2 regions of the Halobacillus sp. SY10 genome follow, and region 2 is predicted to be linked to the other one. Evidence: riboswitches for the same ligand, from Rfam matches in the RefSeq annotation. Region 2 holds a riboswitch; the other holds the start of a gene.

Region 1 (4,383 bases), 720 kb from region 2:
TCTTCACCTATCAAAAGATCATCCACAGACCGAGAGTGGTCCTGCACGCGGAAGCGGATGAAAAAGATTTATCCAAACTGAACCGCCTCGTTGAAAAAGCTGAAAAAAGCTGCATGATTTCAAAAGCCATTCAAGGTAACGTTGAACTTGAAATGGAAGCAGATACAAGCATTACTACATGACAAAAAGGACGGCACTCACAAGGTAGCCGTCCTTTTTAGTTCTCATCAAGCGGATGAAGACATGTGATTTATTGGTTTAATAAGTAAACACGTGCTTCAAAAGGCTTAAGCGTAAAACTCTTTACATCCACATGTTTATCAACAATTAGGTTTGACAGGATTAAATCCTCCGAGTTCAGTGTATAAGAGGATGTGAATGCTGCTGCATTTTTCGTCAAGTTTGTAATCACTAAAGCGGTTTTGTCACCAAGCGTTCTCGTATAAGCATAAATCTGTTTATCCTCTGGAAGAATCAGCTCATAGGTACCATATGTGAACAGATCATGCTGCTTCTTCAGACGAATCATCTCTTTATAATGATTCAGAATCGAATGGGGATCGTCCTGTTGGTCTGCGACGTTGATTGCTTTGTAGTTCGGATTGATTTTCATCCATGGCGTGCCGCTCGTGAATCCAGCGTTTTCTTCACGGCTCCATTGCATAGGCGTACGACTGTTATCCCGGGAGGTATTCCAAAGAATCTGCATGATCTCATCATGGGACATGCCTTGTTCTTTCTTCGCCTTGTACAAATTCTTCGCTGCGACATCATCATAATCTTCAATAGAAGGGAAGGCCATATTTGTCATGCCGATTTCCTGTCCTTGATAGATATAGGGTGTTCCTTGCATGAAGAAATACATCGTTGCAATGGATGTTGCACTCTCGCGCCAGTAGACATCGTCGTCGCCCCACGTAGATACAACACGGGCTTTATCGTGGTTTTCTACGAACAAAGCGTTCCATCCGTCCCCTTCCAAAGCTTTCTGCCAGCGTGTGAGGACTTTTTTCAATCCTGGGATATCCAGCTGCTGTTCTGCATCTTGATCCCAAAGATCCAAGTGTTCGAATTGGAAAATCATATCCATTTTCCCGTTATCTCCGACCCAAAGATCAGCCTCATCGGCACTGACACCATTTGCTTCGCCGACCGTCATGACGTCATAATTGCTGTACGTTTCGTCTTTGAACTCTTGTAAAAATTCATGGATGCCTTCCTGGTTCATGTGCATATCGAAAGAGGAGACGTACTTTTCTTTCTTCGGATTTGGCATATCCGGAAAGTCCGGCCGTTTCTTAATGTGACTGATGGCATCGATGCGAAAGCCATCAATTCCTTTTTCCAACCACCAGTTGACGGTATCATATAACGCTTCACGAACATCAGGATTTTCCCAGTTCAAATCCGGCTGCTTTGTGGAGAACACGTGCAAATAATATTGATCTGTTTTTTCATCGTACTGCCAGGCTGAACCATCAAAGATACTTTCCCAGTTGTTTGGCTCTCCACCGTTTTTCCCGTCACGCCAAATGTACCAGTCACGCTTCGGATCGTCTTTAGAGCTTCTTGATTCAATAAACCATGGGTGTTCATCACTCGTGTGGTTGAGAACAAGGTCTATGATCAGCTTCATGTCACGTTTGTGTACTTCCTGGAGCAAACGGTCGAAATCTTCCATCGTCCCGAATTCCTCTAATATGTCCTGGTAATCGGAGATATCATAGCCATTATCGTCTTTAGGAGACTTGTACATCGGGCAGATCCAAATAAAATCAATGCCCATTTCTTTTAGATAATCAAGTCTGTCGATCATTCCTTGCAAATCACCGATTCCGTCACCGTTCGAATCTTGAAAACTACGAGGATAGACTTGATATCCAACCGCTTCCTTCCACCATACACGTTCCATAGTATTCGCCTCATTTCGTAACGTTTATAGATGCCTATTACAGGCAGATGCAACCGATTGCGCATTTGTATAAAAATAAAAACTTGATTCCATTACAAGCTATCTCAAAAATATTGCTGTATATGAGTTTGTGCACAGTTTTGTGCAAACGTTTTCCCAATGTAATCTATCTTATCCGATTTTATTATTTTTTACAATAGGGATCGGGTTGAAAAATGAAAAGGATACGAGTTCTTAGAATTGCACTTTCCCGTCATTTCCTATATATTTAGGATGTAAGAGATAATCGTATATTGAAAACCTTCGGGGTCGGGTGAAAGTCCCAGCCGGCGGTAATGAGCATGTTGCTCCTAGCCCGCGACGGAGAATCAGTGTTAGGCACGGTTCTCCCTGATTTGGTGAAACTCCAAAGCCGACAGTTAAAGTCTGGATGGGAGAAGGTTGTAGAAACGTAAAGGTACAAAAATTAGAGCATTACGTGTACCCTTTTTTAAGTGTATGCGATTTACGTTCAACGACCCTGGAGAAGTCTGTCTTCTTCAGGGTTTTTTTATTTTTTCTTAAGCATAGGGAAACGGTGGTGAAGGTCTTGGATCGAGATCAAAGATACATGAGAATTGCGATAGACATGGCGCGGGAAACGGTTGGGCAGACAAGTCCGAATCCTTCCGTCGCTGCCATTGTTGTTAAGCATAATCAGATCGTGGGAGTAGGCGTTCACGTCAAGGCAGGCGAACCTCATGCCGAAGTCCATGCCCTTCGTATGGCAGGAGAGAAGGCGAAGGGTGCAGAGATTTATGTCACGCTCGAACCGTGCAGTCACCATGGGCAGACCCCCCCATGTGCAGAAGCTGTCATCGAAGCTGGAATAAAAAGAGTGGTAGTTGCATCGAATGACCCCAATCCTAAAGTATCCGGCAGAGGAATTCGAATGATGAGAGAGCATGGTCTTGAGGTGAAGACAGAGGTGTTGAAAAAAGAAGCCGATGAGCTCAATACTCCTTTTTTTTACTTCATTCAAAAGAAAGAGCCCTATGTCCGTTTGAAGACGGCTATGAGCCTTGATGGGAAAATTGCAACCTCTACAGGTGAGAGTCAGTGGATTACAGGTGAAGAAGCACGCCTGGATGGTCACCATTATAGACACCGCTCAGATGCGATCTTAGTCGGAATCAACACGGTGCTGATGGATAACCCTAAATTGACGACACGAATAGAGGGGGAAGGCCACCACCCGATAAGGGTCGTGCTTGATACCCATCTCAGAATGCCGCCTTCCTCTCAATTGATCCAGGACGACTCGGCACCAACATGGATCTTCGTAGGGGATCATGTGAAGAAAGAAGCTATGGATACCTTTGAAAACTATCAACATGTCACCATCATCCCGCTTCATGGTGAACAAGTTTCCATAGAAGAAGTTCTCCGTTATTTAGGAGAACAAAAAGTCACTTCTTTGCTAGTTGAAGGAGGAGCGACGATTGCTGATGCGTTCGTACGCGCGGGGAAAGTCGATGAAACCGTGACGTATATGGCACCTAAGTTAATCGGTGGAAAAGAAGCCTTGACGCCTGTGGGCGGAAAAGGAATACAACAGCTAAAGAATGTAAGCTCCTTTGAAATCGTCTCGATTGAAAAAATAGGGGATGACATTAAAATTGTTTCCGTTAAAAAAGGAGAATCTTAATGTTTACTGGGATTGTTGAAGAAATAGGAACATTAAAGTCAGTGAAAAATAAAACAGAAGCACTCGAAGTGAACCTTTCAGCTAAAGAAATATTAACAGATGTCAAATTAGGCGACAGTATATCCGTCAATGGCGTGTGTTTGACTGTAACAAACTTTACGGGAGAAACCGTCTCTTTTGACGTCATGCCTGAAACTTACAGAGCTACGAACATTCATGAACTACAGCAGGGGGACCCGGTGAACTTAGAACGGGCGATGGCTGCAGGCGGGCGGTTCGGTGGCCATTTAGTATCCGGGCATATTGATGGAACCGGTAAAATCGTTTCAAAAAAGCCTGAATCCAATGCCGTTTATTATGAAATTGAACTACCTGAAGAACTTATCCAATATTTCGTTTATAAAGGTTCCATCGCTGTGGACGGCACTTCCCTGACTGTGTTTGGTGTCGATGACTCCAGAGTGACAATTTCACTTATTCCTCATACGATGGAGCACACGGTGCTCGGCGCAAAAGGACCTGGAGACAGTGTCAATATTGAGTGCGACATGATCGGGAAATACGTAGCTCATTTTTTGAGCGGACAAAATAAAGAAGAGCCGAAGTCGAGATTGTCCAAACAGTTTCTTTCCGACAACGGCTTTGCATAAGAGGGTGAAATGATGTTTGATTCAGTTGAAAAAGCGATTGAAGATTTAAAACAGGGGAAACTCGTCATTGTATGTGATGACGAAGATCGTGAAAATGAAGGAGATTTAATAGGGATTGCTGAGTATGCTTCCGC
Region 2 (4,383 bases):
GACCAACATGGGAGGAGCTTATTTCGCTGCGGCCGGCATTGAACCAACAATGGCGATTGCATGTGATGTAACGTTTGCTACCGATTATCCAGGCGTCAACAAGAATAAACATGGCGACGTACGCTTAGACGGGGGACCTGTACTTGCAAAAGGAGCCCCGATCAACAGGAAGATTAACAACCTTCTTGAAAGCACAGCCAAATCTCTTGAAATGGACGTGCAGTATGAGCTAACGCCTAGAATGACTGGGACGGATGCTGATAAGATGAGACTTACCGGCAAAGGCGTTCCGGTTAGTCTTGTTTCACTGCCACTCCGTTATATGCATTCTCCTGTAGAAACTGTAAGCGTTAAGGACATCGAAGAAGAGATCTCCTTATTGGTTGAAATGATTAAGAATATGACAGGAAATGAAAGTTTGGATCCGCTAGAAGATTAATCTGTTCAGCACCGAGGGGTCTCTCTCGGTGTTTTGTTTATTTAAAGCATAATTGGAAAGAATAGCAGATATAATCTTCTATATTAAGGAGTGATCTGCATGGATCGGGAAGCACTGCATCAACAAATTATGACGTTGAAAGGGAAGATCTGCGCCGGGCAACTACAGTTGCATGGATATGATGAATACCTTCTCATGCAACTCGATAAGGTGAAAGATAGTGAAGATGGTCTCGTCGATGTATCCACTGTTTCTTCAACTCTCCGTCTCTTTATAGATGCTACAGAAAAAATGCAGTCTCCATCGGCATAAAAAAAGTCGCTAGAATGCGCCTTTTTTTATTTTCATTCTCATCACTCCTCGCCACTATCCGGCGAAGGAAGGTGTGAGGTTGAAATTGAACGGAAGACAATAATAAAAAGTGGAAGCCAACGAAGTATGGCTTCCACTTTTTGTTATTGATTATTTTTTGGGAGAGCGTTTTGTAAATTTTGAGCCACTTCGCTATTTTGGACATTTTGGCCAACTTGCTGCATTCCACCATTGCGATTCATTCTATTTATCCCATACATTGCTGCGGCACCTATGGCCCCAGCTGTTCCTAGTGCTAACCATGAATTTCTTCTACCCATATTTTAATCATTCCTTTTGAAGTAATGGTTTGAAAGGAGTTACATGACTATTCTGCCTCGAATGATGGATATTATAATGGTTTTTTTAGTCCGTTTATGTGTATGGATTTTCTGTGCATGCAAATAGTAAAAGGTAAACATATCAAGGAGGTGAGGAGATGAAAAGGCAATTAACAATTGTAATGGTGGTGCTGCTCACTTCCATTTTATCTGCGTGTGCTGGCGTAAATCAAAATGAGCCGGAAGATGTCAACTATCAACCCACACGTTATGATCAAGACAATCAAAGAAATCGTATGGATCGTGATGAAGATATGAGGCGTGACTTGGATGAACCGATCATAGATAGGGATGAACAAGAGCCAGATCTTGGAGAAGAACCTTCCGAAGATAACCGGGAAGTTGAAGAACAAATGAACATGAACCAGAGGGAATAGTTCTGCCTTTGAAATGATCGTCAATAAAAGTCGTTACCTTTTTCATTTAATAAAAGTTGCACTAGTTGGGTCTATTTGGAAAATGTTTTTAAAGCATTTTCCTTTTTTTGTTAACGATGCAGGGGGCGTTCAAGGGTACTAACTTCTTCTTCGATCGAAGAATATTGGGTTTGTAGAACGGTGATCGCGTCGTTTACAGCATAATTATAAAAGTGAGAGGCTAGTGAGTTTTGGAAGAATGCCAAGAGGTTTTCAGCCGCGAACTCCGATATTTCTTCATCTCTTTCGTTTAAGAAGAAGGAATGGATGTCTTCAATCATCATTGGATTGCAGTCTTTTATTAATAAAAAAATTATGTATAAGCCGCTTTTGCACAGTTGGAGATCAATTTAAGACAAAGCCATAAGAGGATTCAGTATAAATTCGTGAATATCAACATAATCCTTAAAGAATAGAAAACAACCAGTCACAAAACATTAAGCTTGCGATCTCACAGCGTTTTGTATAAAATAAATTTACAATAACATATCGATTCCATCTTCGGGGCAGGGTGCAATTCCCGACCGACGGTAAGAAGAACGTGGATTCTTCAAGTCCGTGACCCGTATGGTTTGACCATGCGGTGGACCTGGTGAAAGTCCGGGACCGACAGTTAAAGTCTGGATGGGAGAAGATGTCGAACGGATGTGGTAGATTTAACACTACCTCTATTTCCTATGGACACGACTACCCTTAGCCCTAAATGCTACAGGGTTATTTTTATGTGTTTTTATAGGCCGTTTACCTTCATCTGGGATGTGAATCGATGAAAAGATGAAGGAGGAGATCGATGATGGACTCTTATACAGGGCATTCATCAAAACTGCAAAAATTAGTCATTCTAGCGTTACTTGGTACGATATCTATGGTGTTAATGTTCTTGAAATTTCCGCTTCCTTTTTTACCCCCTTATTTAAAAGTGGATGTTAGTGACATTCCTGCTCTTCTAGCTGCGATTTTATTTTCACCACTCGCAGGTATTGTGGTAGAAGGTTTGAAAAATGGTTTATATATGATTTTTACAGGAGTTTCTGATCCCATAGGGGTCGTTGCGAATTTCTTTGCCGGCGTCCTTTTCATTGTTCCGGTTGCCATTATCTATCGTAAAGGCAAGACGATGAAATCACTCGTTTTAGGTTTGGTTTTTGGTTCCGTCTTTATGGCAGTGACGATGAGTGTGCTCAATTATTTCCTTATCCTCCCTGCGTACAGCTGGTTTATGGGTTGGGAGACAATGAGTACAGATGTGAAATGGATGACGATCGTAGCGGGGATTCTTCCTTTTAATGTGATTAAAGGAGCCATTGCTGGATCATTATTTATTATGTTATTCGTGAAAATGAAGGACTGGATTGAACAAAAAAGTGTACGCCAGTCAGCCGCATAAAGAAAGCGAGGGGCCCATGCCCCTCGCTTTTCATTTGCTTAGTTTTTTTCGTTTTCAATTTCTTCCACGTTATAACGTGCTGTAGGCATGGCTTCCAAACGCTCGACTGGTATGGGGTCACCTGACTTCTCACTCAGACCATAACGTCCCTCTTCCATACGCTTTAGAGCATCTTCTACTTCCATTAATTTTTCTCGCGCCTGTTCATAAAACGTTTGTTCTTTCGCTCTCTCAAATTGATCTGTTCCCTGGTCGCCAGGATGATCAGCAACGCTCGATATTTCACCGGTTCGGTCGTTTTCGTAATCTTCTTTAGCTTGATCTTCTTTGTATTCTTTCATTTGCGCTTCCGCTTCTTCTTTCATTTCTAAAAGGCGGTCCTTGAATTTCTGTTTTTGTTTATCATTCAACATGTTAAAAGTGACTCCTTTCGACTATACAGATCGGTTATTTTTTTAATGGAACGACTCCTACGGTGCATCGGGATAAACACACCAATTCATCAGCTTCATTAACAATTTGTATTTCCCATACCATCGTATTTTTTCCGATATGGGCCGGGGTTGCTGTTCCTTTTACATATCCATCACGAGCACTTTTTATATGATTGGCATTGATTTCTACACCGAAAACTTGTTGTTTAGCAGGGTCAATGTTTAAAAATGCTCCGATGCTCGCAGCGCTCTCGGCTAATGCCACACTTGCTCCACCATGGAGGAACCCCATGGGCTGATGAGTACGGTGATCGACAGGCATGCGAATTTCTACCTTTGTCGGATCTGCCGTCAGAACTTCCATTCCTAGTGCTTCCATCAATGTATTCTTCATCATAGTTTTGTTCATTTTTATCCCGTCCTTTTTTTATTATTCCCATTGTAAAAATGGTCAAACCTTCATGTTACGAACTAAAATCATAAATGACTTATTCAACTATCTGGCAGGATTGTAGAAGACTCAATTTAGAGATGTTTCCGGGGTTCGTTGCTAAGTTGAGCGTCAGGGATGGCTGGGAAGCAACTCGCTTTCCTGTGGGAGAGCGCCTAGCTTCCTCGGACTATGTCCTGCGGGATCTCGCCTATCTCCTTCTCCCACGGGAGTCTCGCAGCTTCCCAACCATCCCATTTGATGTATGCGTGAAACGAACCCCTTTGCCGAGGATGAGTGTCTTTCACAATTCCTGGTCTATAGTATTAAAGCGCTCTATAGCAGGCTTTCCATGTAGAATATACATTCTAGGATTTAAAAGCTAATATGGAAAGCATCGTTATTTATTGAAGTGGTTTCGAGATACTTATATGGCAAAGGGGCGGAGGGGAATGGCGAGACTCCTGTGGGAAAAAGTGCTTGGTGAGACCCCACAGGACGCAGTCCGAGGAGGCTCACCGCGCTCCCGCGGAAAGCGAGCTATTCCCCGAAGCTCCATGCACTCACCAAAAGTCTCGAAACTGA

The links. Region 2 has a riboswitch for FMN ahead of ACJA3J_RS16275 (ECF transporter S component). Riboswitches for the same ligand answer to the same signal wherever they lie in the genome.
Region 1: linked by a shared signal. The riboswitch ahead of ribD (bifunctional diaminohydroxyphosphoribosylaminopyrimidine deaminase/5-amino-6-(5-phosphoribosylamino)uracil reductase RibD) and the one ahead of ACJA3J_RS16275 (ECF transporter S component) in region 2 are both predicted to bind FMN.

Annotation. Positions count from the first base shown of each region.
Region 1 covers NZ_CP174345.1:3,894,673-3,899,055, reverse strand. The annotation lists gene ACJA3J_RS19695 (OsmC family protein) at 1-182, shown strand, start outside; gene ACJA3J_RS19690 (glycoside hydrolase family 13 protein) at 251-1,912, opposite strand; FMN riboswitch at 2,208-2,358, shown strand; gene ribD (bifunctional diaminohydroxyphosphoribosylaminopyrimidine deaminase/5-amino-6-(5-phosphoribosylamino)uracil reductase RibD) at 2,523-3,599, shown strand; gene ribE (riboflavin synthase) at 3,599-4,249, shown strand; gene ACJA3J_RS19675 (bifunctional 3,4-dihydroxy-2-butanone-4-phosphate synthase/GTP cyclohydrolase II) at 4,262-4,383, shown strand, end outside.
Region 2 covers NZ_CP174345.1:3,176,886-3,181,268, reverse strand. The annotation lists gene ACJA3J_RS16300 (M20/M25/M40 family metallo-hydrolase) at 1-439, shown strand, start outside; gene ACJA3J_RS16295 (hypothetical protein) at 539-751, shown strand; gene ACJA3J_RS16290 (hypothetical protein) at 895-1,071, opposite strand; gene ACJA3J_RS16285 (hypothetical protein) at 1,230-1,508, shown strand; gene ACJA3J_RS16280 (DUF2164 family protein) at 1,619-1,831, opposite strand; FMN riboswitch at 2,041-2,187, shown strand; gene ACJA3J_RS16275 (ECF transporter S component) at 2,341-2,934, shown strand; gene ACJA3J_RS16270 (hypothetical protein) at 2,973-3,347, opposite strand; gene ACJA3J_RS16265 (hotdog fold thioesterase) at 3,382-3,777, opposite strand.